Regions from separate parts of the Cytobacillus solani genome, predicted to be linked through region 2. Evidence: riboswitches for the same ligand, from Rfam matches in the RefSeq annotation. Region 2 holds a riboswitch; the other holds the start of a gene.
The links. Region 2 has a riboswitch for FMN ahead of FI644_RS17995 (ECF transporter S component). Riboswitches for the same ligand answer to the same signal wherever they lie in the genome.
Positions count from the first base shown of each region.

Region 1: it holds a riboswitch for FMN, as region 2 does, so the genes downstream of both, ribD (bifunctional diaminohydroxyphosphoribosylaminopyrimidine deaminase/5-amino-6-(5-phosphoribosylamino)uracil reductase RibD) here and FI644_RS17995 (ECF transporter S component) in region 2, are expected to answer to the same signal.

Region 1 covers NZ_CP041305.1:3,832,565-3,848,375, forward strand. The annotation lists gene FI644_RS19235 (TlpA disulfide reductase family protein) at 1-558, shown strand, start outside; gene FI644_RS19240 (EcsC family protein) at 599-1,393, opposite strand; gene FI644_RS19245 (NCS2 family permease) at 1,571-2,872, shown strand; FMN riboswitch at 2,983-3,127, shown strand; gene ribD (bifunctional diaminohydroxyphosphoribosylaminopyrimidine deaminase/5-amino-6-(5-phosphoribosylamino)uracil reductase RibD) at 3,255-4,346, shown strand; gene ribE (riboflavin synthase) at 4,351-5,007, shown strand; gene FI644_RS19260 (bifunctional 3,4-dihydroxy-2-butanone-4-phosphate synthase/GTP cyclohydrolase II) at 5,033-6,226, shown strand; gene ribH (6,7-dimethyl-8-ribityllumazine synthase) at 6,242-6,709, shown strand; gene FI644_RS19270 (EAL and HDOD domain-containing protein) at 6,893-8,137, shown strand; gene FI644_RS19275 (DNA ligase D) at 8,179-10,005, opposite strand; gene ku (non-homologous end joining protein Ku) at 10,156-10,986, shown strand; gene FI644_RS19285 (glycerol-3-phosphate responsive antiterminator) at 11,112-11,660, shown strand; gene FI644_RS19290 (MIP/aquaporin family protein) at 11,825-12,649, shown strand; gene glpK (glycerol kinase GlpK) at 12,685-14,175, shown strand; gene FI644_RS19300 (glycerol-3-phosphate dehydrogenase/oxidase) at 14,406-15,811, shown strand, end outside.
Region 2 covers NZ_CP041305.1:3,585,804-3,601,614, reverse strand. The annotation lists gene FI644_RS18010 (RecQ family ATP-dependent DNA helicase) at 1-1,371, opposite strand, end outside; gene FI644_RS18005 (YpbB family protein) at 1,368-2,429, opposite strand; gene FI644_RS18000 (ferredoxin) at 2,734-2,982, shown strand; gene FI644_RS17995 (ECF transporter S component) at 3,085-3,669, opposite strand; FMN riboswitch at 3,834-4,037, opposite strand; gene serA (phosphoglycerate dehydrogenase) at 4,246-5,826, shown strand; gene FI644_RS17985 (histidinol-phosphatase) at 6,083-6,895, opposite strand; gene FI644_RS17980 (hypothetical protein) at 6,960-7,139, opposite strand; gene FI644_RS17975 (RsiX family anti-sigma factor) at 7,259-8,488, opposite strand; gene sigX (RNA polymerase sigma factor SigX) at 8,463-9,014, opposite strand; gene FI644_RS17965 (ATP-binding protein) at 9,365-11,146, opposite strand; gene FI644_RS17960 (response regulator transcription factor) at 11,143-11,859, opposite strand; gene ccsB (c-type cytochrome biogenesis protein CcsB) at 11,992-13,176, opposite strand; gene resB (cytochrome c biogenesis protein ResB) at 13,189-14,814, opposite strand; gene resA (thiol-disulfide oxidoreductase ResA) at 14,834-15,358, opposite strand; gene rluB (23S rRNA pseudouridine(2605) synthase RluB) at 15,524-15,811, opposite strand, start outside.

The sequences.
Region 1 (15,811 bases), 250 kb from region 2:
ATTGTAGGAGCAGCAATTGTCATTGTTCTGTTAATCATCGCTGATAGGTATATTTTTAATGACAACAATAATGAGATTGAACAAATAGATAAATATGAGAAGTTAGAGAATGCTAGCGAGCTGCCAATTGGATTAATTGAAGGAAAACGGGCACCTGAATTTGAATTAGTTGATTTAAATGGGAAGTCAGTTCAGTTAAGCGATTATAAAGGCAAGCCTGTTCTTCTTAATTTCTGGGCGACCTGGTGTCCGCCTTGTAAAGATGAAATGCCTCATATGGAAAAGCTTTATAAAAAATATAAAAAAGATGGGTTTGAAATCCTTGCAGTCAATGTGACAACTTCAGAAAAAGACCCAAAGCATGTGGGGCAGTTTGTAGATGAATACAAACTGACATTTCCAATCCCATTAGATGAAAATGGGGCTGTTTTTCATGATTATGCAATCATTGGCTATCCAACAAGCTTTTTCATTGATTCAGATGGGGTCATTCGAAGAAAAGTAATGGGTCCGGTAGAGGAAGACGAATTAGAAAAGGAAATCCTGAAACTTTTATAAAAGAAAACGGTGCTGCCATTTTGAGCAGTACCGTTTTCTTTTATTCAGCTAATCGTTCTTTAATTCTTCTTTTTCGGTACAGCATCATGCCTGCTTCAGCAATATCATTAACAGCTGAGCGATTAATAAAGGCGCCAAATAGCAAACCAGCAATCGGAATCATCTGAAAGAGCTTTTTCCAGCCAACCTGATCTCGATAAGTAAATACGACTTCCCGCCATCCTTGAAGTTCTGATACCACTTCTCTTTTCGCCTGTTCATCTTCTGGGGAGTCGATGAGAGAAAGCTGATTTAAGATCGCTTTTTTTCCAACAATATCGGAAGAGACAAACTGTAGAACTTTAACAATGTACATTCTTTCTTTTTTATCATTCGGATTATAGCCATAGCATATCGCAATATCCTGAAGGGTTTTTAACTGCATACCAAGCAGTAATGGGATATCAATTGTTAGCGTAAAGATGCCTCCGATTCCCGTACTCGCCCCTTGAACGGTGGCAAGTTTTTTGCGGTTTCCGGTTAGCTTTGTAACTGTTTGATCCATTTCAAGGATCGGTATCGCTGCAACATCCTCTAAATTTTCCACATCCCGATTAGGGTAATACGACTTAATGGAGGAAACGGAGCTTAAATAGCTTCCTCCTGATTGTACATATTGACCTAATTCATCCAAGATAACGCCGATCTTATTTTGCAAAAAAGCAGGGGTAAACTTGTCCAATAATTTAAAGGGCAGCCGGCCGATTTTCTCCCAAAACCATAAATCACTTTGATCCTTTTCCCAATCCTCACTCTTTTTCAATTCAGTTAGCAATTGTTCTTTTGTTTCATTCACAGTCCATGTATCCTTCCATTCCTAAGATATAATTCTATACGTGCCATTGTACAAAAAAGTTTCATACCTATTGGCAAACTGAAAAATTTTTGTTAAAATAATGCCTTGTGGCTCACCTGAAATTTTCAGGGGGAGCGGGTAGGGAGAGGGCTAATTGAATAGTTAGGTCGTTTCATTATGAAGAAAAACTGGTTTACCCATTTCTTTCAGCTTGAGGAAAATCAGACTTCGATTAAACGTGAAGTTTTGGCAGGGATGATTGGATTTTTTACAATCGTATATATTATTGCCGTTAATTCACTTATTTTATCGGAAGCTGGGATTCCACTTGAAGCAGCTATTTTTGCAACGATAATTACATCTGTTGTTGGCTGCCTATTAATGGGCTTATGGGCAAATGTGCCAATTCTTCTTGTACCAGGCATGGGGATTAATGCATTATTTTCCTACACCATTGTTCAATCAATGGGAATGTCTTGGCAGGAAGCGTTAGCCGTCGTCTTTGTTTCTGGTTTAATCTTTACTTTTGTTGCCTTTTCTCGTTTTTCGACTGTTTTAAGTGAATCCATTCCACAATCTTTGAAAGAAGCAATAACAGTGGGACTTGGATTATTTTTAATGCTAATCGGACTAGAGAAGGGCGGAATTGTCGAGAAAGGGACAAATTCAATCATTGCTCTTGGTGAACTTGGAGAACCGCAAGTACTTGCGACCATTCTTACCTTCCTAATAGCCATAATTCTTTTTATGCGCAATACACCGGGGAATTTTTTGATTACGGTGGTTGCAGGCTCAGTAATTGCATGGTTATTTGGCTTGATTGACTTTACACAATCAGAGGAGAAGGCATTCTCATTATCGGATTATATGGAAGTTTTCGGTGCCATGTCATTTGATAATATCCTATCAATTACCTTCTGGATTGCCGTCTTTTCATTAACAATGGTTCTTGTGTTTGAAAATATCGGTTTAGTTCATGGCCATGTTTCATTTATTAATCGTTCAGATAGGTTTACTCGTGCTTTCCAGGCGAATTCGATATCGGCGATGTTATCCGGGGTATTTGGAACAAGTCCAACTGTGGCAACAGTTGAAAGCACAGCTGGTATGGCGGCAGGAGGCAGAACAGGATTAACGACAATCATCACTGGTTTGCTCTTTTTACTTTCTGCGTTTTTTATTCCGGTTATTAAGCTGATCCCAAATAGTGCCATTGCACCGATTTTAATGATTATTGGCGGATTGATGCTGCAAAATATTCGTAATCTAGATTTGAAAGATTTAAGTGAAAGCTTTCCAGCGTTTTTTATTATTGCGATGATTCCGTTTACGTATAGCATTGCAGACGGAATCGCTGTCGGGTTTATCCTTTATCCGATTCTCAAAATTGCGATTGGCAAAGCAAAGGAAGTTTCCTTATCCTTATATGTCATTGCAGGACTCTTTCTTTTTAATTTTGTTTTTCATGTGATAGGTTAATAGATTGTAAATAGATGAAAGAAGTACTTTTGGGTGTTTCTTTTTTTGTAGAAAAAACACTTCAAATTGTAAATTTTATTTACTCGTGATAAAATTCAACTAATCGAATAGGATTCCTTCGGGGCTGGGTGAAATTCCCAACCGGCGGTGATGAGGGTGACCTCTTAGTCCGTGACCCGTTTTCAAATGTTGAAAACGGTGGATTTGGTGAAATTCCAAAGCCGACAGTTAAAGTCTGGATGGGAGAAGGAATGACTAATTTGCGTAAAAATTGTATTGTTTTACGCTTCTTTGGTTATGTTTTTTTGCCCCGTACATATTTGTGCGGGGCTTTGTTTTTTCTGGAGAAATCAATGGATGAAAGGAGAATAAGAAAACTAGTATGAAAGATGAAGAATATATGAAACTGGCATTAAGAATGGCACTATCTATGAAAGGGCAAACAAACCCGAATCCGATAGTTGGAGCTGTTGTTGTTAAAAACGGCCAAATCATTGGAATGGGCGCTCATTTAAAAGCTGGAACTGCCCATGCGGAAGTACACGCCATTCGTATGGCTGGGAATGAAGCAAATGGAGCGGATTTGTATGTTACCCTTGAACCTTGCAGCCATTTCGGAAAAACACCCCCTTGTACAGCATTAATCTGTAAATCAGGAATCAAAAGGGTTGTTATCGCAGTGCTTGATCCAAACCCTCTTGCAGCTGGTCAAGGGATCGCTCAACTGAAAAGGGCTGGTATTGAAGTAGAGGTAGGCGTTGGAAAAGAAGACGCCTATACAATGAATGAACCATTTTTTCATTTTATTCAGACGAACACCCCTTACGTAACAATCAAATCGGCAGCCTCTTTAGATGGAAAGACTGCTGCAAAAACAGGTGACAGCAAATGGATTACCTCTCCAGAATCCAGATTGGATGTTCATCAACTAAGACACGAACATGATGCTATCCTAACAGGCGTGAATACGATTATTCACGATAATCCACATTTAACCACCAGACTGCCCCGAGGTGGAAAAAATCCCATTCGAATCGTATTAGATACACATCTACGAACACCTGTTGAATCCAATGTCATACAGGATGGAGCCGCAAAAACCATTATATTTACCGGAAGAGAAATAAATGAAAATAAAGTAGAAGCAATCCAGCAATATGGAGTAGAGGTTTTTCCTTTCTCAACACAGACTGTACTTATTCCAGATGTATTAAATGAACTGGGAAGTAGAAACATCATGTCTGTTTTAGTAGAAGGCGGTTCTGAAATTCATGCATCCTTCGTCAAAAATGATGCATTCCAGCAAATCGTTTTGTATATAGCGCCCATAATCATTGGCGGAAAAGAGGCAATTCCTTTTATTGGGGAAACTGGCATTGAATTCGTCAAACATGCAAAAAAGCTTTCATTTGAATCCATTGAGTATGTTGGTAAAGACATAAAGTTATTGGCAAAGCCTATAAAGGAGGGATAACGCTTTGTTTACGGGAATCATTGAAGAACTCGGTACAGTAAATAGTGCCGTCAAGTATGGGAAGACAATTAAGTTAACAATTAAGGCATCTAAAATCTTAAAGGATATTCATTTAGGAGACAGTATTTCCGTCAATGGTGTTTGTTTAACTGTAACAGAAATAAATAGTGATGAGTTTTCCACAGATGTCATGCCAGAAACTTTTAAAAGCACTTCATTATCATCTGTTAAAGAGCAGACAAAGGTTAACTTAGAAAGAGCGCTGGCGGTTAATGGAAGATTTGGAGGGCATTTTGTCACAGGACACGTAGATGGCATTGGACAAATACTAAAAAAGGCTGTTAAAGAAAATGCTATATATTTTGATATTTCAGTCCCTATATCATTCAGTCACCTCCTTTTAATGAAGGGCTCAATCGCAATAGATGGCATATCCTTAACCATATTTGGGGTAACGGATGATTCGGTAACTGTTTCGATTATTCCACATACAGCAAAAGAGACCGTACTAGATATGAAACATGTAGGTGATACAGTCAACATTGAGTTTGATATGCTAGCAAAATATTTGTTTTCATTTATGAAAAGAGAACAAAAAGAAACGAGTCGCAAACAAATTTTGTCAGAAAGCTTTCTACAAGAACACGGCTTTCTTTCTTAAGAAAGGACAATTGGAGGTAAATGAAATGCTTAGTGAAATAGAAGTAGCCATAGAAGATTTAAAGTCAGGGAAGGTCATTATTGTTTGCGATGATGAAGACAGGGAAAATGAAGGTGATTTTGTTTCGATTGCACAGTATGTAACACCGGAAACAATCAATTTTATGGCGAAAGAAGGAAGGGGCCTAATTTGTGTCCCGATTGCAGAATCATTGGCTACAAAGCTGGATCTGCAACCGATGGTAACTAGTAACACGGATAGCCATAAAACAGCTTTTACTGTCTCAATCGATCATAAAGATACCTCAACCGGAATTAGTGCATTTGAGCGTTCATTAACAATTGAGAAAATGCTTGATAAGAGTGTGTCTCCAACAGATTTTAACCGCCCTGGACATATATTTCCCCTTATTGGGAAAGAAGGCGGCGTCCTTAGGAGAGCAGGTCATACTGAAGCAGCCATTGACCTTGCAAGACTAGCTGGAGCGGAACCAGCAGGAGTTATTTGCGAAATTATGAAAGATGATGGGACAATGGCCCGTATGAATGACCTTGAAGCTGTTGCTCAAAAGTACGATTTAAAAATAATAACGATAAAACAATTAATCGAGTACCGATACAAGCATGAAAATCTTGTTAAAAGAGAAGTAGACATTCAATTACCAACAGAGTTTGGATTATTTAGAGCTATAGGTTATTCGAATTCAATTGATGGGAAAGATCATGTTGCATTAGTTAAAGGAGAGATCACTAAAGATGAACCTGTTTTATTGCGGGTCCATTCGGAATGCTTAACAGGTGACGTTTTTGGCTCTAATCGCTGTGACTGTGGTCCCCAATTGGAAGCGGCTCTTACACAAATCGAGAAAGAAGGAAAAGGAATACTTCTTTATATGAGGCAGGAAGGCAGAGGGATAGGACTTATAAATAAGTTGAAAGCTTATAAGCTGCAGGAAGAAGGATATGACACAGTCGAAGCAAACCATAAACTAGGCTTTGCAGATGATTTGCGCGATTACGGAGTTGGTGCACAAATACTAGTCGATTTAGGTGTAAGGAAAATGAGGCTCTTAACCAATAACCCGCGAAAGATTGCCGGATTAGGAGGATATGGTCTTGAAATAACAGAGCGTGTCTCATTGCAAATGCCGACGAAAAAAGAAAATGATTCATATTTAAAAACTAAAAAGTCAAAGCTTGACCATTTATTAACTTTTTAATAGGAGAGATGAGAGATGAAAAACGTAATTGAAGGCCATTTAGTTGGCACAGGTTTAAAAATGGCAATTGTCGTTTCCCGCTTTAATGAGTTTATTACTAGCAAATTATTAAGTGGTGCTGAAGACGCCTTAAAACGTCATGGTGTGAATGAAGAGGACGTAACAATCGTTTGGGTGCCTGGAGCTTTTGAAATTCCTCTTGCAGCGAAGAAGCTCGCTCAATCGGGAGCATATGATGCTATCATTACTCTTGGAACAGTCATTCGTGGAGCGACACCTCATTTTGATTATGTCAGTAATGAGGTTGCTAAGGGGGTTGCATCCACTGGAATGGAAAGCGGCATTCCCATTATCTTTGGTGTTTTAACAACAGATACAATTGAACAGGCGATTGAACGTGCCGGGACGAAAGCAGGTAATAAAGGCTGGGATTCTGCAGTGGGAGCAATAGAAATGGGTAATTTATACAAACAGCTTAAATAGCATTTTGATAGAATAAAGAAGTAATGGGGCACTGAATAATTCAGTGCCCCATTTTAATGACAGAAGAATTAAAATATGAGAGAATATTTTTGTAATCAACATATTTCGACTTTTTAAATATTTGTTTTTATATATAATGAAAAAAGTGTTATATTTTGTTAATTTTTTGTCGGAGGTAAGATAATGGAAGTTTTTGTTGCAAGGCAGCCGATTTTTAATCTTACAGAAGAAGTGTTTGGTTATGAGCTTCTTTATCGAAAGGATAAAAATGAGAATGCTTTCCCTGAGGTAGATGGAGACCAGGCAACCACTGAACTTATTATAAATAGCTTTTTAAGTATTGGGATTGATAAGCTTTCTAATGGCAAACCTTGTTTCATTAATTTTACAGAGAATTTGCTTAAGTTAGGCCTTCCAACGTATTTTAGACCTCGAGAGATCGTCGTAGAAATTTTAGAAACGGTTATCCCGAGTCCGGAATTAATCGAAATATGTATGGATCTGAGAGCACAAGGCTATCTAATTGCACTAGATGACTTCGTACTGAATGAATTAAATCCATATACACATGATCTATTAAAATTTGCGGATTTTATTAAAGTTGATTTTTTGTCTACTCCTTTTGAGATGAGGGAAAAAATAGAAGCGATTGCGAAAGATTTGAATATTGAATTGGTCGCTGAAAAGGTCGAAACAAGAGAAGAATTTGAAGAGGCAAAGAAACGGGGCTATCACTATTTTCAAGGTTATTTCTTTGCGAAGCCGGTAATTATTTCGACACATGATGTACCGACCTATTTTCATTCATATTATGAAATGATTCAAAATTTGTCGATGACTGAACCGAATATTGATCGAATTACGGAGTTAATTGAACGAGATATTTCTTTATCGTATAAGTTATTAAAATTAATCAATTCTCCCGCTTTTCGACCAAAGCAAAAGATTAATTCAATCCGGCAGGCGGTTGTCTTGCTTGGACTAATTGAGCTTCAAAAATGGATTTATGTACTTGCTGTTCGGGAATCAACAATTGGGGAAAGAGAGATTTCTCAAGAAATGATCCATATTAGCCTTACAAGAGCGCGAATGTGTGAAGAAATCGAAAAAATCAGACAGAACCGGCCATCCTCACCAAGTAATTTTATGACAGGCATGTTTTCTATGGTTGATTCATTATTGAGTATGCCTATGGAAATGATTCTAAGAGATTTACCGCTAGAAGAGGAGATTTGTGAAGCATTAACGGGTAAAGATAATCAGCTAAAAGATGTGCTCGATCTCGTTCTCGCTGTTGAAAAGGCAGAGTGGACGGTTATCAGTGAAAAATGTAAAGATCTAACAATTGATGAGAAGGATTTATTCAAAATTTATGCAGAATCACTTAGCTGGGCGAATGAGCTCAGTTTTGGAGAACAATTGATCTAAATGATAGAAGACCTGCCATATGAAGATTAGGCAGGCTTTTTCTATTTTTTTAAGAAATCAAGGACAGGCTGAAGATTTTGTTTTTCTTTCGCTGCAAAATATTGATGAAAAGGGTCACCATACTGATTAATTCTTTTTAGAATGGCAGGAATTTGAAAGTCAGCGATCCGTAAATGTTCATTTACTTCTTCCCAGTGAAGGGGAGTAGCAACTGTGGCTTCTTTAGTTCCTCTTGATGAATAAGGAGCAATAATCGTTTTCCCTTCTGCATGTTGAATATAGTCGACGTAGAGGCGATTGCCACGATTTTTTTTCATCCGTTCAATTGTAAAGGAATCTGGTTCTTTTGAGACTAAGTAATCGGCAATAAAGGCTGTGAATAGTCTAGTCTCTTCAAACGTATACGTATTTTCCAGGAGAGGAAGGTAAATTTGCAATCCTTTATTCCCGGATGTTTTTACAAAGCCAATTAGTTCAAGCTGATCGAGAATTTCCTTAATATATTTTGCGGCTTTAACGGCAAGTCCAAATGCCTCTCTTGATGGAGGATCAAGGTCAAAAACAATTTCACATGGTCTATGATTATTTATCGTTTGAAAAGGAATATGATATTCAAATGCAAGCTGATTCCCAAGCCACAGTAAGGTTTTAAGATTATTACAAACGATGTAATTAATCCCATCAGCCATTTTAGTTTCAACGAAATCTGGCGCATATTCTGGGCAGCTCTTTTGGTAAAAAGACTCTCCGAAAATTCCATGTGGGTAGCGGATAACTGTTAATAATCGATCTTTTAGAAAAGGAAGCATATATGGGGAAATCTCTCTTAAATAATGGATGAAATCAATCTTTTGTAAAGGAGGCTCTTCCCATAATGGTTTATTTGGATGGGTAATGATCACATCTGGCGGCAGATTCTTCTGTCCCTGAATGAATTGATCATACGTACACGAATCCGGTTTTATTTCAAATTTAAATTGATGGAAATGTGGTTCACGCATCTGTTCCTCATAGATTTCCAAATATTTGATTTCTACACAAATGGCCGGCTCTACATAAATATATTGATTGTCCTCATCTGCTTTATTTTCTTTAATGATTTGGGCAAGTGCTTTCTTCTCATCGGGCTTTATACCAAAGATAAATTGCCCAATAGGAATAATTGTCTGATTCCTGTATACACCAACATAAAAATAACCATTGGATTTTTCATATGAGGTGATAAAACAAGTGGCATATTTCCAATTTTTATATTTAACCCATAAAGAGGTTCTTTTTCCATCTTCCCATCTATTATTTTGCTGTTTGGCTACAATTCCTTCTCCATCATAAAGAGTAACCTTTTCCCAAACCTCGGCGAAATTTTTATAATATGGAAGCATTTGAATGAGTTTAACACTTTTTTCATCGGGTTTAAGGGGGAGATCACATTGTTTAAATAATGCCAGCAATATTGCTTTCCTCGAAAGATACAGTTCATTTACTACTGATTTTCCGCTTAATTCGATTACATCAAATATGAGAAGTCTGCAAGGGGAAGCATTTGCTTTATCCGCAATCCTTTTTTTTGACCGCATTCTTCCCCTAACTTGAATGGAGCCAAAATGTGCCTTATAGGCATTTTCGAGAAAGACCAATTCTCCATCTAAAGTAAGAGGCAGATAAGGGGCAAATTTGTCCTTGTTCGTTTCAAGGAATAATCGTACTTCTGGAAATAATTCCAATAATGATTTGCCGTTTCTGCTCGTAAGCGTTATTTCATTATCGTCCCAATGTAAAATCGCCCGAAACCCATCGTACTTAACTTCATAAAGCCACTCTTTTCCTTCAGGAATCTCAAAAGAAAGACTAGGCAGCATCGGCTTCAAATGGTTAAACCTCCTAAATTGCAAACGTATCTTTTATTTTTTCCAGTTGTATAAAAACTACTCTTTCTAAAAGAAATCTTTCCAACATTTAAAATGTATGCATTAGGTACAGTAACGCAAATTAAGAACAAAAAGATAGGAGCATGCATTATGCATACAATCTGGAAAGGCAGCATTAGCTTTGGACTTGTCAACATACCAATCAAGCTGCATGCAGCCACCGAAGATAAGGATATCAAACTGAGAAATCTGCATAAAGAGTGTCATTCGCCGATTAAATATGAAAAAGTTTGTCCTGTTTGTGATGTAGAGGTTAAGACGGAGGAAATTGTTAAGGCATATGAATATACGAAGGGGAAGTTTGTCGTTCTTGACGAGGAGGATTTGGAAAAGTTAAAGAAAGAGAATGAAGATAAAGCAGTCGAAATTATTGATTTTGTAATGATGGAACAAATTGATCCGATTTATTATGACCGTACGTACTATATGTCACCTGGTGATGGAGGGGGAAAGGCATACTCTTTATTGCGGAAAGCGCTGGAAGAATCTGAAAAAGTAGGGTTGGCAAAAATTATTATCCGCTCTAAAGAGCAGTTAGCTGTGCTCCGTGTGTATGAAAACACACTTGTTATGGAAACCATTCATTACCCTGATGAGGTTCGAAAAGCGGGTGATGTTCCTAATGTTCCTGCTGAAGATAAAGTAACGAAGAAGGAAATTGATACGGCAATTCTGCTAATTGATCAACTAACAACAGATTTCGAGCCCGATAAATATACGGATGAATACCGAACAGCGCTTCTTGAGCTGATTGAATCGAAACGGACTGGAAAAGAAATTGTTACACCGGTTGAAAAAGCACCTGCTACAAATGTGACTGATCTAATGGCAGCACTACAAGCGTCGATTGACAAGACGAAACCGAAAAAACCTGCGGCAAAAAAGAAACGTGTGTCTTCAAAAGCCAAAAAAGAAGCATAAAATTGAATGGATCATGTAAAAGCCGATTTTGAATTAGAAAATCGGCTTTCTTTCAATTTATTATTGAGTTATTTTCTATTTCCTTCTAGTATATGGGATATAGTCATAAACTGGAGCTGAAAAAAATGGAACAAAAAATATTGCCTGCATCGACAACGATGAAGGAGTTTGAGCACTTTTTGAAAAGCCCCTATAAAATTGGTGTCTTTTTGGACATGCATATTGCCCAATTGAAAAATGTAAATCAAATGGCTAAAGCATGTAATAAAAAAATGATTTACCACGTTGATATGATTCATGGAATAAAAAGTGATGATTATGCAACAGAATATATTTGTCAAGAGTATAAACCGTTTGGAATAATTTCTACGAAATCGAGTGTAATTTTAAAAGCAAAGCAAAAGGGAGTTGTAGCGATTCAAAGGATATTTCTCATTGATTCTCATGCGCTTGAAAAAAGCTATAAGCTAATAGAGAAAACGAGGCCTGATTATATTGAAGTCATGCCAGGAGCGATGCCATGGATGATAGAAGAGGTCAATCAGCGGTTAAATACACCCATTTTGGCTGGAGGTCTTATAAGGACGAAGGAAGAAGTAGTAAATGCATTGCAAGCTGGAGCCTCAGCAATCACCACTTCCAAGATAGATTTATGGGAAATATTTAATGACTAAATCTAATTGACAACGTTTTCATAGAGTTGTATACTCAATTTACAAGTTAATTCTATGTGTCGGAGATTAGGAGATTCACACAGTTTTGCCTTTTTAAGGTGTATTCTGTTGTGGATCTCTTTTTTTCGTCTATTTTGTCTTTAAGATGAGAGAGGGGATATGAGATGTCAGCTTTTATGGGAGAAGTTGTCGGAACGATGATTTTGATTTTATTTGGGGGAGGCGTCGTTGCCGGAGCGAATTTAAAGAAAACATTCTCTTTTAATGGAGGATGGATTGTCGTTACAATTGCTTGGGGTTTAGCGGTAACAATGGGGGTATTTGCAGTTGGATCGATTAGTGGTGCCCATTTGAATCCTGCTGTAACCATTGGTTTAGCTTTAAATGGGGATTTTCCTTGGGCGGAAGTGCCTGAATATATTATCGCTCAACTTATTGGTGGATTTTTAGGCGGTGTACTTGTTTTCCTTCATTACTTGCCGCATTGGAAGGCAACGGAGGATCAGGGAGCGAAATTAGCTGTATTTTCAACCAGCCCTGCCATTCCTCATACTTTTTCGAATCTATTAAGTGAAGTGATAGGTACATTTATTCTTGTCCTAGGTCTATTATTTATAGGTGCAAATAAGTTTTCAGAAGGTTTGAATCCGATTGCAGTGGGACTATTGATTGTAGTAATCGGAATGTCACTTGGGGGTACTACAGGCTATGCAATTAATCCTGCACGTGATCTTGGTCCTCGTATTGCGCATTTTGTGCTTCCAATTCACGGAAAAGGGAAGTCAGGCTGGGGCTATGCGTGGATCCCTGTTCTAGGACCGATTATGGGAGGATCACTTGGATCTATTTTCTATCAGATTTTCTTTACGGAAAAACTTTCAAACATGTTATGGACAGTTCTAGCTGTTAATATAATAATATTAATCATTGTTTATCTTATGGGTAAAAAAGAAAAAATGAATACAGAATCTTCTAAAGCTGCGGCATGATCGAAAGATTTTAAGATTGAACGGGGGAAGGGAAAATGGAAAAATTTATATTATCACTGGATCAAGGGACAACGAGTTCAAGAGCGATTCTTTTTAATAATGATGGGGAGATTACGCATTCAGCTCAGAGGGAGTTCACGCAATATTTTCCAAAGCCCGGCTGGGTAGAGCATAATGCTAATGAGATCTGGGGTTCTATTCTTTCTGTTATTGCTGAAGTGCTTTCAGAATCAGGGGTCAAACCAGAGCAAATTGCGGGGATCGGGATTACAAACCAGCGCGAAACAACGGTTGTATGGGATAAAGAAACAGGGAAGCCAATCTACAACGCGATTGTTTGGCAATCAAGACAAACAAGTGATATATGTGAAGAATTGAAAGCGGCAGGATATAATGATACTTTCAGAGAAAAAACAGGCTTATTGATTGACGCTTATTTTTCTGGGACAAAGGTGAAGTGGATCTTAGATCATGTGGATGGGGCAAGAGAAAAAGCAGAGCAAGGGAAGTTATTGTTTGGTACAATCGATACTTGGCTCATTTGGAAGCTTTCCGGTGGTAAAGCCCATGTGACTGATTATTCAAATGCTTCACGAACATTAATGTTTAACATATATGAGTTAAAATGGGATGAAGAGTTGTTGAAAATTCTAGGTGTTCCAGCTTCCATGCTTCCTGAAGTACGGCCATCTTCAGAAATCTATGGGCATACAGTTGATTATCATTTCTTCGGCAAAGAAATTCCAATTGCAGGTGCGGCAGGAGATCAGCAGGCAGCCCTTTTCGGACAAGCATGCTTTGAAGAAGGAATGGCAAAAAATACTTATGGTACAGGCTGCTTCATGCTGATGAATACAGGTGAAAAGGCAGTGCGATCTGAAAATGGCTTACTAACTACGATTGCTTGGGGATTAAATGGGAAAGTGGAATATGCCTTAGAAGGTAGTATTTTTGTCGCTGGATCTGCCATTCAATGGCTGCGAGATGGAATGAGAATGCTTCATAATGCCAAAGACAGTGAGGGCTATGCGAAAAAGGTAGATTCAACGGATGGTGTTTATGTTGTTCCTGCTTTTGTTGGGCTCGGAACTCCTTACTGGGATAGTGAAGTAAGAGGGGCAGTATTTGGTTTAACAAGAGGTACATCTAAGGAGCATTTTATCCGTGCTACGTTAGAATCGCTTGCCTACCAAACGAAAGATGTACTGTCCGCTATGGAAGCAGATTCAGGAATTGAATTAAAGACTTTGCGTGTCGATGGCGGGGCAGTAAAAAATGACTTTCTCATGGAGTTTCAAAGTGATATCTTGAATGTGCCAGTTGAAAGACCGACAATTAACGAAACGACGGCTCTAGGCGCTGCCTATTTAGCAGGACTTGCAGTAGGCTATTGGAAAAATGAAGATGAGATTTCGAATCAATGGGCAATTGACAAATCCTTTGAACCAAGCATGGAAGAGGAAAGCCGCAAAAACTTATATAACGGCTGGAAGAAAGCTGTGAAGGCAGCGATGGCATTTAAATAAATGTTTTCAATGATTATAAAGTATGATATAATGAAGATAAGTTAATAGCTCGGCAGGAGAACCGGAGAGACCACAAAGTCATTATCGCTAGTCGATAATGTATTTTGTGGTCTCTTTTTTGTGTTCTTCTCCAGTGCCAAACCATGACCGCATGTGCATTTATTGTTGCGGGCTGTCATTAAAGGGAATAACTTATACTAATTACCTTTTAATAAAGGGAGGACAAAGAAATGAATTTCTCAAATCATAATCGAAGTGATATTATAAATAAACTTAAAAATGAAACGTTTGATGTGTTAGTGATTGGCGGGGGGATTACAGGTGCTGGGATCGCATTAGATGCATCAACTAGAGGGATGAATGTTGCGCTTGTAGAGATGCAGGATTTTGCAGCGGGAACGTCTAGCCGATCAACAAAGTTAGTTCATGGTGGACTTCGTTATTTAAAGCAATTTGAAGTGCAGATGGTTGCAGAGGTGGGAAAAGAACGTGCGATTGTTTATGAAAATGGTCCTCATGTAACAACTCCTGAGTGGATGCTGCTGCCAATGCATAAAGGGGGCACATTTGGTAAGTTTAGTACTTCTATTGGCTTAAGAGTATACGACTTTCTTGCAGGGGTTAAAAAGGCAGAACGCAGAACGATGCTTAATGTGCAGGAAACAATCAATAAAGAGCCTTTAGTTAAGAGAAATGGACTAAAGGGCGGTGGCTATTATGTGGAATACCGTACAGATGATGCCCGTTTAACAATCGAAGTGATGAAGGCTGCAGCGGATAAAGGTGCGATACCGTTAAATTATACGAAGGTTGACCAGTTGCTATATGAAAATGGAAAAGTAGTTGGTGTCCTTGTAGTTGATCAGCTTACTGGAGAAAAATATGAAATTAAAGCAGCGAAGATTGTCAATGCAGCTGGTCCATGGGTTGACACGATTCGTGAAAAGGATGGCTCGAAAAAAGGGAAGACATTAAAGCTGACAAAAGGGGTTCACTTAGTGATAGATCAATCTCGTTTCCCTTTAAAACAAGCTGTATATTTTGATACACCAGATAAAAGAATGGTCTTTGCCATTCCGAGAGAAGGTAAAGCATATGTAGGGACTACGGATACCTTTTATGGGGACGATCCAGTAAGCCCGCACATGACTTCTGAGGACCGTACGTATATTATTCAAGCAATTAATTATATGTTCCCAGAGGTGAAAATGACGGAGGCAGATGTTGAATCAAGCTGGGCAGGTGTTCGTCCGCTTATATGGGAAGAAGGAAAAGATCCTTCTGAAATATCTCGTAAGGATGAAATATGGGAGTCTGAAACGGGCCTGATCACTATTGCTGGAGGGAAATTAACTGGCTATCGAAAAATGGCGGAAACGATTGTTGATGTTCTTGCAAAGAAATTCACTGAAGAACAAAATAGAAATTTCCCAAGCTGTCAAACCAAGCATTTGCCAATCTCTGGTGGGGGAGTTGGCGGCTCAAGTAAATTTAAGGATTTTATTGCTGGACAAATTGAAACAGGCGTTGCTGCCGGCTTAACGAAAGAGGATGCGGCACATCTTGCGGCTATGTATGGTTCAAACGTTTCAGCTTTATTTAAAATGGTAGAAGATCAAGGCAAAAAAGAGGCTGA
Region 2 (15,811 bases):
TATCTCTATTGTCTTGTCTTCTTTAAAATACTTCAAGATATTTTTTCTTCTGCAGCCATTTAATTGTGCTTGTGTCCATATAAGCATATCGTTAATTTTTTTCCTCTTCACCTGTAAACGCTCGTTAATGAAGACTTTTAATTGTACATACCTTTGCTGCATAGGCTCTTTAGTGTTCCCAAATAAATAATCTGCTACTACCCTCCACTGGACCTCTGTTAAGCCGGAAAGACTTATCAGTTCATTTTCAAGTTCACCTAAATCATTAATTGAATTATTTTTTTCTTCAAGTAAATGATAGACAAAATCAAGCTGTGCCTCACTTGGCAGTTCTCCCTCTGCAAGCTGAAATGGCAGCTGCTCATCTCCTGGAGAATATAGAAGGAGGGCAATGCTTTTCATTCCATCCCTGCCTGCTCTCCCAATTTCCTGCAAATAGGATTCGAGCTGGAGCGGCATATGAAAATGGATCACATAACGAATATTTTCTTTATTAATCCCCATCCCAAATGCACTAGTAGCACAAATGACATCCAGCTGGTCATGAAGAAATTGCTGTTGAATAAGAACCCTATTTTCTTGTTCCATCCCTCCATGATACGCCATCACCCGATCGATCCCATTTTGCTTTAAGTGAATTGTCATCTTTTCAGCCATTTTTTTACTGGAAAAATATACAATCCCTGGACCTTCAAGGTTTTGTACCAGCTCCACTAATCGATCAGATTTATCATGATAGGAGTCAATGACCTCAACAGCTAATACAATATTCGGGCGGTCTACTGAATATATATATTCATTCCAATTTTTCAAGCTTAGTGAAGAAATTAATTCTTCCTTTACTTCAGGTGTTGCCGTTGCAGTTAACGCAAGGGTTAACGGATTTCCTAATTTCCGCCTGAAATCCCCAAGCTTTAAATAATCAGGTCTAAAATCGTACCCCCACTGAGAAATACAGTGTGCTTCGTCAATAACGAAAAGTGCGATTTGAAGCTCCCTCAGTCTATTCAAGATAAAATCAGATTTCAGCATTTCTGGAGAAAGAAAGATAAATTTATACGTATTCAATTGAGATAAGGCTTGTTTTCTCTCCTGTGGCGTTAAAAAAGAATTGAATGCTATTACTCTCTTTTCCCCGTTCATCATTAACTGCTCCGTCTGATCCTGCATTAAAGATAAAAGTGGAGAAATAATGATAACCTGTCCTTTTAACAAATAACCTGACAACTGATAGCATAATGATTTTCCCGTTCCAGTGGGGAGCATCGCTATCGTATGATTCCCTTCTAAAATGGAGGAAATCACTTCTTTTTGTCCAGTTCTAAAAGTCGTGTAGTTAAAATACTTTTTCAAATGCTCCTCCAGCTTCATTTCTTTTCACCGCCTTTTGCTAAAACTAAACGGATTTCAAAATAGTCTACATCTGGAACTAATTCTCGAATATGTTTAAGCTGTTTTGATGATACTGAGTTGATTGCCATTTTTATTTCCTTTTGCTTGTCTATATTTACAAAGGCTGAGATATCAAAATTAGGAATATTCAAGGCGATTTCGACGAGATGATCCTCAATCGTGTTCTTTTTCAATTTCCGCATTTGGGCAATTTCTTCAAGTCTGTATCCCATCTGTAATAGATTAAACGTTCGATTACTTGACTCTGTGAGTGGCGTGGCCCTTTTTTTGTCCTCAATCATACAGCTAAGAAGCGGAAAATCGCCTTGTTTCGTTCCGACTTTTTCCAGCATATAATGAAGTATACTAAGGAATTGTATATGATAAGCTTCTTCATCCATGTCAAATTGATCAGCAGCCTGTGCTTCAGTTAATCCAATTATTTGATAGCCTGTTACTCTCTTCACAAATATAGACGGATCTAGACCGTCCATTGTTTCCAGGCATGCCACAAGTTCATCATATAACTTCTCAGCTAGTTCATCCTTGCTAAGCTTACATTTATATAAGTAACCCTTTAGCCACTTATGATGTTCCTTGCTCTTTTGAATGGGCAAATATTTAGAATTGCGATTTTTCAGATGGGAGATTACTTGGATAGCTAGTGAAAGCCTTTCCCAAAAAAGATCTGTTAAGTTATGAAATTTCCAGCCATTCAAATTGGCGGGAATAGGATTTGGTTTGAAGTACTCTTCAAGCTGCTTTAAACCCACGGACGTCACACAATAGCTCTGCTCCGCATTTGTTGAAACGAATCCTTGTTTGTTCAAAATGTCAATGTACATGTCTAATTCTGCTCTTTTTAGTAATGGGAACGTACTAAAAAATGTCGTTAAATTAAAAATGTGAGCATCCTGAATAGTTTGCGATGATTTCTTTCCATTCAATAGATGAAGAATGGAATAAATGGTCCGCTCCCCATTTATTTTATGTAAACAGTATAAAACAATCATAGAAAGATAAGAATTTTTCATCATATCACACAGCCTTAGATTTACTGAAACAAACATATCCATAATTAAAATAATTCTATTTTTCTTTGGAAATTTATTCTTTTTATGATAGGAACTTTCTATCATCTTACATTTTATCATGAATAAAAATTTTGAGTCTGATTTAATCTCACTTTTATAGGAAATCGCTCAAACTTGTTGTGATAAGCATTCTCAATACTTTTTCTATTGAAATGTTGACCATTCAGTTTTACAATAGGTATGAGGAATACGTTTTAATCTTCAAAAAATATCAGAATATTTGTTTTAAATTTTGGGAGGTTTTTTCATGGCAAAGTATACAATTGTTGACAAAGAAACATGTATCGCATGTGGGGCATGTGGAGCTGCAGCACCAGACATTTATGATTACGATGACGAAGGCATTGCGTTCGTTACACTAGATGATAACCAAGGAATTGTTGAAATTCCAGATGTATTAATCGACGATATGATGGATGCTTTCGAAGGCTGCCCAACTGATTCCATTAAAGTTGCTGATGATTCATTCGATGGAGATCCACTTAAATTCGAATAGTTTTCTTTTATAGTGAACGCTACTGCTCCCTTTTTTTATTAAAAGGGAGTTTTTTAATATAAAGAAAAAGCAACGGTGCAGGCCGTTGCTTTCTTTTTTATATTAGATCGCATTCTTATATGAACCTTGCTTGTTAATCCAAGGACTCATGCGTGTAAATAATAGCATAAATACAAGAGTAATTAATAACCCCTTGATAATATTAAAAGGCAAGATAGCCGTTACAACGACTGTACGTATTTCTGGAGCAGACATTGCTGGCATATTCAAAAAGAGGGTATATGCCGGATAAATGATAAAGTAATTTAATACACTCATGATCACAGCCATGATAAAGGTGCCAATTACTAATCCAACTGTCATACTTTTTTTTGTTTTTAATTTCTTATACACGAAGTATGTCGGTAATATAAATAGGATACCCGCCACAAAGTTTGCAATATGGCCTACTGGCACACCAGTTGCACTTCCAGTCATAAAGTAATCTAATATGTTCTTAATCAATTCCACTAAAATCCCAGCCACTGGACCAAAGATTAACGCAGCAATCAATGCAGGTATATCGCTAAAGTCAATCATTAGAAAATTTGGAAATGGCGGCAATGGGAAATTTAATAGCATCAAAATGTACGAAATGCTGCTGAGCATCCCAATTCCAACTAAAGCTTTAACCGTAAGTTTTTTCATGTTCCTCTCTCCTTGTTAGGACTATCTCTCCTAAAGAAGAAAGGTTCAGCAGTATTATAAAGCCTAAGCAAAAGAAAACCCTCAAGCACATCGCTTGAGGGAGATTACAAAGGCTCACTAAATAAACGTTCAAATAACCTGCATTTTTTGAACGTCTGCAGAACCTCCATCTTCTCCCATCCAGACTGTACTGTCGGCTTTGGATTCGCACCAAATCCTGCCCCAAGCTAGAACATCCAAAGATCACATCAGCATTTTGCTGCTAAGGTTTCATTGAATTATGCTTTAGCTATTATAGGCTCGCGGGCTTAGAGTAAATAATACTCATCACCGCCGGTCGGGAATTTCACCCTGCCCCGAAGATAGACCGTATAATTTTTTACAAATATTATTATACTCGAAAAAAAATAAAAAGGGAAGGCTTTAACTTTGCCACCATTCAGGCTATAAAATGACAATTTATTAACTTTATAATATTAAAGCGCTTCCAAACGAAATAAGTATGCTTAGTGAATTGACAGATGTCTGTCTGTCTTGTAAAATTATCTGAATATTATTTCCATTCGAGGTGTTTACATGTTTACTATTTTAATTGCTGATGCAATTAGCGAAGAAGGTTTACAACCGTTATTAGAAATGGATAATGCTACGATTATTCAAAAAAAAGCCTCAGATCCAGAAGTTAGCCTAGAGGTCATTGATGCCTTACTTGTAAGAAGTGCAACTAAGGTTAACGATGAATTATTAAACAAGATGCCGAATTTAAAAATTATCGCCCGTGCTGGTGTAGGAGTTGATAATATTGAAGTTGATGCAGCCACACGCAAAGGCATCGTTGTCATTAATGCACCTGATGGCAATACAATTTCTACCGCCGAACACACCTTTGCCATGATGGCCTCCATGATGAGAAATATTCCCCAAGCCCATCAAACAGTCAAAAATTTAGAATGGAAGCGAAATAACTATCTTGGAACAGAGCTCTTTGGAAAAACATTAGGTATTATCGGGATGGGTAGGATTGGTACAGAACTTGCTAAGCGATCAAAAGCATTTGGCATGATGATTAAAGTATTTGATCCATTTTTAACAAAAGACCGCGCAGCAAAGCTAGGAGTTGAGTCTTGTCCCATTGATTCAGTATTACAGGACTCGGACATTATAACTGTCCATACCCCACTCACTGCAGAAACAAAAGGCATGATTAATGAACAAGCTTTAAGCAAAACGAAGAAAGGGGTTTTCTTTCTTAATTGCGCCCGCGGAGGCATTATTGATGAACAAGCACTTGCTAAGTATATTGGGATTGGACATGTAGCCGGTGCTGCTCTTGACGTCTTTGAAACGGAGCCTCCAGGTGAAAATCCACTGTTTAAATTCGATAATGTGATTGCCACTCCTCATCTAGGCGCTTCAACAAAAGAAGCACAGCTAAATGTGGCTACCCAAGTGGCAAGGGAAGTGCGATTATTTTTAGAAAATAATCCAGTCTCAAACTCTATCAATCTACCGGCAATCTCAAAAGATATTTTTGAGAAAATTCGTCCATTTCATCAAATGTCCAAACAAATGGGTTATATTATATCTCAATGCATAAAAGAAGGGATTCGTGAACTATCGATTACATATTCAGGAACTGTTGCCGAATTAGAAACTTCCTATTTGACGAAAGCAACATTAGCAGGATTCTTTAAAAATAGAATCGCTGTTAATGTTAACGAAGTAAATGCCCTGCTGACAGCCAAAGAACGTGGCATCACCGTTGGAGAAAAAATATCTGCTGATTCTTATGGCTATGCTAACTGCATTACTGTAACTGCTAAGGGTGAAGAAACTTCATTTACAATCAGAGGAACATATATTGAGCATTACGGGCCTCGTATTGTTTATCTAAATGGATTTAATATTGATTTTCTCCCAGAAGGAAACCTCCTTTACATTCAGCATATGGATCGCCCTGGTGTCATTGGACGTGTTGGAAGAATACTAGGGGATTATTCCATTAATATCGCGACAATGCAGGTAGGAAGAAAAGAGGCAGGCGGTGAGGCCATCATGGTGCTTTCTTTTGATAAGCCATTGGAGGACGACACATTCGCATTACTAACAAAGCTTGATGATATTATTTCAATCAATCGAATAACAGTATCTGATTAAACAAGAAAGGGATGACTCGCAAGTGGAGTCCTCCCTTTCTTGTAGTCTAGGAAATAATAAAATCGAATGTTGTGGATAACTTTGGAAAAAGGAAATTGTCTAGCGCAAGCGTCCTATCGCCTATCAAACTTCAGGTCTCCTCCGCAACGATTGCGTCAACATCGGTTCGCTCACTTACCGTGTTTCCTTTATCGCTGTCGTTGTCCCTTCCAGTTTGTACGGCGATGATCAAGGCGCTTGCGCTTTTCTTATTTTATTAACCTAGTGGGTATGTTTGTCGTTCTCCTTTTGAAAAAGTCATGATTGATGTATATCCAACTTCTTTTGCCAAAGTTATTGCTTGATCAAAGTCCGCACCCACATGCTCCGGGAAATGAGCATCTGATGACAATACGATTGGGATATTTTTCGCAAAACATTTTTCTAATAGCCGTTTATCTGGGTATAGCTCTCCCACCGGTTTTCTTATGCCTGCTGTGCTTATTTCCACACATGTCTTTGATTCGGCTAAAGCATCTGTAGCACGCTCATACTGTTCTAAAAGAAACTCCTCATTTTCCGGTACATATTTAAAGATTTTTACTAAATCAATATGTCCAATAATATCAAACAAATTGGACTGGGCCAGGGTAACAACCTGGTCAAAATACTGCTTGTAAATTTCGTAAATATCCCTTTTTTCCCATTCATGTTTATACTCTGCTAAGTCAATGCCAAAATCGCCTATCCAGTGGATCGAGCCTATTACATAATCAAAGGAATAGGCTTGAATGAATTGCTTCATTTCCTCATGCTTCCCTGGAGTGTAATCCATTTCGATCGACATTTTTACATCTATCTCTTTTGTCCATGCTTCTTGAAATAGACTTATATAATCCTTCATATCATAATAACGTCTCTCATTTACCCATGGATTCTGCAAAATGTCTGCTGTCTGATAAAAATGATAGGCATGCTCTGAAATACCAAAGCTATTTATTCCTTTTTGTTTTGCCATATCTGTAAACTGCCGTAAATAGTCTAAACTCAAAGTACCCATTTCCAAATGATTATGATAATCTGTAAGCACCTTTTCGCCTCCCTAATTTTTACCTATTATACTTTGAAGGCTACAGACTAGCAAATCATAGATTCTATGAAATAAATTGAGATAACTCCACTGGTGTGTCTATTGCTTCTGCGTGATGTGCCCGTGTATTTTTTCCGCCAAGAAATAATAGGCTGACACAGAGTACCATTATAATTGCAATAATAAAACGTTTGATGTAATCCACCTTGCTCCCCGCTCCTCTTCTTTCTTTAATTCCTGCCATATTCACCATATGATGTGGATCTTATGTTTATTACATAAAAAGAAGACAAGCCATTGGCTCATCTTCTTTTGTTCTTTACCAAACTGTTTTTATTTGTTACGAAGTCGCTTCCGCTTTACTTATGGTAAGCTGCGCTTATTTGCTGCAACCGGTACTTTAATTTCCTCGGTTAAATTAAATCTGCCTACCATCTCTACTTTCGCATTCTCCATTTTTACTGCCTGGTAATTAAAGTCTTTAGCTGTTAAAAGAATGGCCTCGATTGTATGCAATGTAGACTCATCGTTATTAATGACGGAACCTTCTCCAAAGTGAATGGTTAACTTCTTTTCTTCCTGGTTTACCTCTGTTTCAAAATTTATATCATCAGGTATTGAAGCAAATAATTTTGCTTTTTCCTGGTTTTCTTTCATAGCCGCTAATGCTTCGCTGATTGAACTAAACTTTTCTCCATACGGAACAATATAAGGCTTTTTTACCGTCTCATTCGGATAATAAAAATAATACGCATGATTTCCATATTCAGGTATAAATTCTTCTATAACGCCACTATTCCCAAGGTCCATCCCAGGCTTCCCATCTGTTGTAAACTTAATTTCACTAATATCTAAAGCGGACAGCGTGTAGCTAAGCGCTACATTAAAAACCGTTTCAGCTGCTGAACCGTCTCCGTATGGATGGTCGACAGGAAAATCGACTGTTAGTACTTTGCTTTGCTCATCAAGCATAAATTCTGCTTTTAATGGGAAATAATCCTTCAGTCCCCACTCTTTTTCATTTAAATTCATCATATTTTCTTCAAAAAGATCAAATTTGGTTTTATCTTCTTCCTTTGCTACTAGTACACTAACTGGTACCGCCATCATTGCCTTTTCATCAGGGATCGCATAAGTCAGTACTTCCATCCCGCCAATATCCTCTTCATATACAGCCGTTGTTAGATCTTCCATGTCCAATGATCTGATTTCCATCTTGTCTTGCACTTCAGGGTTCTGCTCTGCCGTATACGGGATCGCATTTTCTTCTTCAATGCTTACTTTTTCCTCTGTTTCTTGTAAATCAGCATTTTCCTTCATTGAAATTTTTTGAGAGGATTCCGATTGATTTGCAAGATCTGCCACCTGTTCTTCTGAGCTCTGCCAATTAAAAAGGTTAGGGACAAGAATAAAAAATAGAACGGCGGCTAAAGCAGCTGCTGCAGAAGGCATGATCCATGTTCGTTGTTTTCGCTTATTCATCCGAATGGTAATATTTTGGTATATCTCACGAGGATCACGTTCATCTTTAATTTTTGGCATTTGGCTTAATAATTCTTTAAGCTGTTCATCGCTCCATTCTGATTTTTTCACTTTCCATCCCCTCCTTTCCAATCATTTCTTCCATCTGTTTCTTTAAAATTTTTAATGCTCTGTGCTGAGTCGTCTTTACCTTACTTTCCGTCCAGCCTAAGCTTTCCGCGGTTTCTAAGATTGAAAACTCATGAATATACCTCATAACGATGACAAGCCGCTGATCAACCGTACACTGATCCAAACACTTGTATATTTGTTGAATCTCCTCATTTTGTACCGCGATATCTTCAGGTATGGGCTGATCATCCTTAACCTGAGAGGTAGACCAATCAAACTTTTCTAAAATTCTTTGCTTCCACCCTTTTTGTTTACGAAAAGAATCAATTGCCACATTACGGGCAATCGAAAAAAGCCATGTCTTTTCACTGCTTTTTCCTTCAAATCTTTCATACGATTTTAATACTCTTATATATACCTCTTGTACAAGGTCTTCAGCCTGTTCTTTGTTTTTGACCATATAAAAAAGAAATTGAAAAACGTCATGATGATATTTTCTATATAATTCATCAAAAACGGAGTCCATCGATTCCCCTCCCCGTTCATTAATTTAGTCGAATAAAAAAATGAAAAAGTTACACCTTTAAATATAGTATTTTCTATACAAAAAAGGAAGGATTTTCTCAGGAATCCTTCCTTTTGCATTTGTTCATGATTCATTTGTTTTAAAAAGACGAGAATTGTCTAGCTACAGCGCCTATCGCCTACCAAACTTCAGGTCCCCTCCCTACGATAAGTCAACATCAATTCGCTATCACTCATTGTGTTTCCTTTATCGAAAGAACAGGCCCTTCCAGTTTGTACGGCGATGATCAAGGCGCTTCCGCTTTTCTATTGTTTCCCGTGAATCAAGAACAATCGGCATGGTCTACAATATTATTCGTTTTTTCGAGGAATAAGGATAGAAAATGTCGTTCCTTGACCAAGCTTGCTTTGTACGGTAATTTGACCTTTATGTGCATTGACAATATTTTTGGCAATGGCCAGTCCTAATCCTGTTCCTGATCGTCCTCTTGTTCTCGCTTTGTCTGCTTTATAAAACCGTTCAAAAACAAAAGGCAAATCTTCCTCTGGAATACCTGAACCCGAATCTTTCACCTCTATGATCAAGCCGCGTTCATCCATTTGTTCGGAGACCTTTACAAATCCATTTTCAGGTGTATGGCGAATCGCGTTATCAATTAGGTTGGTTAATACTTGATCTAATCGATCAGGATCAAATTTAAACCAAGCTTCAGTTCCTTCAAGTTCCTGCTCCAGCATAATCCCCTTGTCTTTTGCAAGTCCTTGAAACTTCCGAATAATTTTTTGAAAATAAGAATGAACTTCAATCTCTTCAATTGTTAATTGGATATGACCAGCTTCCATTCTAGCAAGATCTAGCAATTCATTGACAAGCCTGCCCATTCTTAAGGATTCATCATAAATGACTCGAGCCATCTCTTTCTTTTCGTCATCAGTTCCAGCTATATCATCTACAATGGCTTCGCTATACCCTTGCATCATTGAAATGGGTGTCCGAAGTTCATGCGAAACATTTGCGATAAAATCCTGCCTAAGCTTATCCAGCTGTCTTTCTTCTGTCATATCACGGATAACAGCTACCGCACCACGAATATATTTATTATTATAGAGTGGACTTACAATCATCACCCAGAACCTTCCCTGAATAGAGATTTCACCAACTTGTTCTTTTTCTGTATTAACAGCCTGTTGGAAAAGCTCCATTACTTTTGAAGGAACAGCCGCTGTATCTGCATTGCCTTCCTCTTGTTCATAATACCAATTATGCAAAAAGCGATCTGCAGGAGGGTTAGTGATTAAAATCGTACCATCTCTATTAAACGTAATGACACCATCTGCCATCCCACTTAAAATACTGGCAAATTGCTCTTTTTCCTGACTTAAAGCATTCATATTAAATTTCAGCTGTTTCCCCATTTGGTTAAAGGCAATCGCCAATTCACCAATCTCGTCATGAGAGGTTAAAGGGATTTTCGTATCAAATTTCCCCCTTGCCACTTCAAATGCAGCCTCTCTCATTTTACGAAGTGGAGCAGTAATACGAGTGGATAAGAAAAAGGCAAAAATAGTTGTTAAAATAATGGCTACACCCGCAGCAAGAAAAATAAATTTCGTTGTCGTCCGAGTTGTTTCCTGCATAACCTCTAATGACTGGTATATAAAAACAGCACCATTTTCATTATCTGTTTCCTTTAAAGGCACACCAATAATTAATATTTTCGTCTTATCATTATCCATTTCCTCTTTTATAGAAAAGGGGGAAATCTTCTGTACTGTTTTCTTTTCGGTAAATACCTTTTGTAAATCTTTATCTTCCGTTAAGTACGACAAAGGCAACTGAAATGATTGGTTTTTATTAGGTGAATAATTGTATTCATTTTCTTTGTGAATGATAACAATTTTTGTAAAGTCATCAACTAATTCCCACGCAATTTCCAGCCCGATTTCTTTCTCATGTTCCTCCAGAATCCGAGCAATTTTTTGCGCAGTATCTGTAAGCCCTTTTTCTGTTTCGTTGATATGATAATTTTCAAAGAACTCAAGGAGCATAATCGTTAAAATAAATAACACAAAAGATACGAGCAAAAGTGTGGTAATCCACAGTTTACCTACAACACTGCGCCACAGCATCATTCATTAATAACCTCAAACTTATAGCCGACTCCCCAAACAGTTACAATCATTTTTGCCGCTTGTTCTGACACTTTATTTAACTTTTCACGCAAGCGCTTTACATGTGTATCGACCGTTCTTAAGTCACCAAAAAACTCATAATGCCACACTTCTTTAAGCAATTGTTCCCGATCGAAAACTTTATCAGGAGATTTTGCTAAGAAATAAAGCAGTTCATATTCTTTCGGAGTAAGACTTACTTCTTTTCCATCCGCTAATACACGATGCGCATCATGATCAATTGTTAAATGAGGAAAGACAATGACATCTTTCGCAGTCGTTTCTGTTTGAATGAAAGATGTTTTTGATGAACGGCGCAGCAATGCCTTTACACGCAAAACAACTTCTCTTGGACTAAACGGCTTCACAATATAATCATCAGTGCCAACCTCAAAACCTTGTACTCTGTTAACTTCCTCCCCTTTGGCTGTTAACATGATAATTGGCGTAGCTTTTTTCTCTCTTACTTCACGGCATACTTCGATTCCATCTTTCCCGGGCATCATTAAATCGAGCAGAATGACATCATACTCATTTCCTAATGCCTTTGCTACCGCTTCATTCCCATCCTCAGCTTCGTCTATGAAATAGTTTTCCCTCTCTAGGTACATTTTTAATAAACGTCGAATCCTTTCCTCATCATCCACTACTAAAATCCTAACGTCTTTGTCCATAACTCATATCCCCCTCTTTTCATATATCCCCCAAAATATCTTTTAAAAGAAGCCTTCACTAACGTGAAGTGAAGGCTTTTTCCCTAATTTAAGTCGATACTCTTTCTTTTTCGAAAATATATTACTGCTTGATTAACCTGCATAGGAATGCAGACCAGCAATAACAAGATTTACTGCTACAAAGTTAAACATAATAATGACAAATCCAATAACAGCTAGCCAAGCAGACTTTTCGCCATGCCACCCTTTTGATAATCGTAAGTGCAGGAAAGCTGCATAGAATAGGAAGGTGATGAGTGCCCAAACTTCTTTCGGGTCCCAGCCCCAAAATCGTGTCCAAGCAATTTGGGCCCAAATCATGGCAAATATTAATGCCCCCAAGGTAAATACTGGGAAACCAATTAACACTGAGCGGTAGCCAATTTCGTCTACTAAATCTAGTTTAATATTTTTCACTACTGGCTGCAACACAGCCCCTACACGTTTACGAATAATCAACCTGAATAATAAGTATATAATAGTTCCTGACAATAAGGACCATATAACGGTATTCAGCTTTTTCGCATTAATAATGCCAGGCATTTCTACAAGCGGCTCAAATTTTCCTGCTGTTAATAACTCGCCCTCATTCGGGCCAGTGATCGCAGGCATCGTATATTCTTGTTTTAACTGTTGTCCGTTCTTATCAATCCAATTAAATTCAGCTTTATAATCTAATAATGAAAATGTAGTTGTTACAAGTACAAATCCAAGAGTACAAATGAGACCAAACATGATTGTTTCTAGCCAAAAAGTCCGTTTACTTGGTTTTGATTGGTCTACTGCTTTTACAAGATAAATTAAGCCTGCTGCAAAACTCATTCCTAAAATTGCTTGTCCCATTGCCGCCGTTGTTACATGAATATAAAGCCAATGACTTTGCAGTGCAGGAATGAGTGGTGATATATCACGTGAAAACATGCTTGAAAATGCGATTAGCAAGAGTGCTACAGGCAAGGTGAATACACCGAGCAATGGTGTTTTATACATATAGTATAAAACGATAAATGCACCGACTAATGATAATGCAAAAAACGTTCCAAATTCAAACATATTACTTACTGGAGCATGTCCAGCAACAATCCAGCGAGTAATAAAATAACCTAATTGACAAATGAATCCAACAATTGTTATAAAAACAGCAATTTTCGCCCATTTATTTGGGCCTTTTTCTTTCATCTTTCCTTTTTTATCCTTAATCGAACCAGCAAAAAAGACAGTGGCGATTAAATACAGGATAAACGAAGAAAATAATAAATTTCCACTCAAACTTACCACTGATTTCCCTCCTTATTCTTTAGTTTCCTTCTGCACTTGATCTTCAGGATCATCAATTCCAGTACCCTCTAGTACAGACTGAATTTCTCTTTTTAATCCATGCCAGTTTTTATTCGTATGTCCAGCAATCCAAACTTCATCATTTACTCTGCGAAGCCAGATACGGCGATGATTCCAATACGATCCTTGCGCAACGCCTATCATAAAGATTAGTCCGCCTAAAGCGATGATCCATAGTGTTAAATCTTTACGAACTGTTATGGATGAAACATGTTTCGTATCAATACCAGCAAAATTCATTTTATATTCATTATCACCAAATGGCTCGATCGTTTGCTGAATCGCTACGAAGCTGATTTCTCCATCTTTTTTATCAGGGCTAATCATTTTGAATACAAAAGCGGGATTGTTTGGAACCTTTGATTTCGTGATCGGCTCCCCGCTATCATCAAATTCAAAGTCAGGAAAATAGCTTACTACTTCTACTGCATAGCCATTGCCAAGATCATAGCGATCCTTCGGGTCATTTAAATCAATTTTTATTTCGCCAAACGATTCCTCTGAATCCTTTTTATTCAGTCTAAAGGTCATTTGATTTAATTCATCTAATTTATAACTAACTTGATAGAGTGCATATCCTTCAAACTTTAACGGCTCATTTACTTTAATCGAATAATCCTTTACCTTCTCAAGTTCTGGTGCTTGTCCTGCAACCGTTTCACCCTTCTTTTTATATAGGGTTACATCTGATTGGTAATTCTTAGCTACCATCCCTTTTTCCTCAATTGCATTACTAAACGCTTTATTATCTTTATCCTTATCATAAACTTCTAAAATAAACTTATTATTCTTTAAATAGTATTGTCCGTCTGTTTCCGGAATAACTTTTGTTTCACCCTCACGAACCCAAAGGACTTCATCAATATACATCCCTGGAACAAACCGAAGCATTCCGCCGATTAAGAAGATAATTAGACCGATATGGTTAACATATGGACCCCATCTAGAGAATCTGCCCTTTTCTGCAAGAATATTCCCATCTTCTTCTCGGATATTATATCTCTTTGCTTTTAATCTTTCTTTTATCTTTTCATAGGATACATCAAGATTGCTAGCCTCTGAGACGCCAAAGATTCGCTGGCGTTTTAAAAACCCTTCATGCCTTGCGACACGTTGCGCTTTTAAAGCCCGCCATAACGGTATCATCCGGTCAAGACTGCATATGACTAAGGAAATACCAATTGATGCGATTAATACAAGATACCACCATGAGCTATACAAATTATGAAATCCAAGTTCATAATACAATTTCCCTATCCATCCATACTGATCCTCATAATACTCTGCAGCAGGCATAACAGGAGGTATGTACATTTCTTGCGGTAAAATCGTTCCGAGTGCTGAAGCAATCAGTGTAATAACTATCAGCCAAACACCAATTTTTACAGATGAGAAAAAGTTCCAAATTTTATCAATGATTGTTTTGTTGTATGTTTGTGATCGACGTGCACTGCCTTCATAGCGCATATCAACAAGTTTCTTATCTTTTTCCGATTCCTGAAGAACTCTTCCACATGCTTCACAAAGAATGGTTCCATGCGGATTCACATGCCCGCATTCACATTTTACATGTTTCATTTAAAAAACTCCCCGTAGCTTATGGTTGAACTTGTTCCATTAACTCTTTAATCATTTCTTCCGTCAATTGACCTGTGTGATATTTAACAACTTTTCCATCTTTATCAATCATAAATGTTGCAGGAAGTGCGCCAATTTTATAAGCAGTCTGAACTTGCCCGTCTTTATCCAATACAATTGGAAAAGTTAACTTATGTCTTTCAGCAAATTTACTAACCGATAACTCAGACTCACCTACGTTAACAGCTAAAGTTTGTACACCTTTGTCTTTAAATTGCTTGTACTGGTTATCCATATACGGCATTTCTTTTTCACATGGCTTGCAATATGTACCCCAGAAATTAAGAAAGACACCCTGACCTTTATAATCTGAGAGACGATGCTCTTCTCCATTCAAATCGACGAGAACGAAATCAGGTGCTTGTTCTCCAATTACAACCTTTTTAATATCATCTTTTGTGAAATTTGCATACAAAGTATAGGCGACAGCTGCACCCAAAATTAGCAAAATAATCGTTCTTATCACTAAACGACGCTTTTTCATCACACTCTCCCCTTTAAAAAACACTGTGCGTCTTAAAACGAAACAGCCGATTTTTATTATACCATTTATCAACATTCTAATAATGTTTACAATTTGAAGTAACTGTGACTTTTCTATGAAATTTCCCTTAATTGGTCGAAAATTAACACAAATAAGCAAAAGATTTTATGATTTGGATAGCGTGCGTAATTGCTTGACTTCATGTGCTGTTAATTCTCTTGCTTCTCCCGCTTTTAACCCTTGCAGTGTTAAAAAGCCGTATCTTTCTCTTTTTAATTTTATGACTGGATGGCCGATTGCCTCGAGCATCCTTCTGACTTGACGATTTCGCCCCTCATGAATGGTTAATTCAATGATTGCGGTTTGCTTTTTCTTATCAATTGAAAGCACTTTTGTCTTTGCAGGAGCTGTTTTCCCATCCTCCAGGCGAACTCCTTTTTCAAGGCTTCTCAT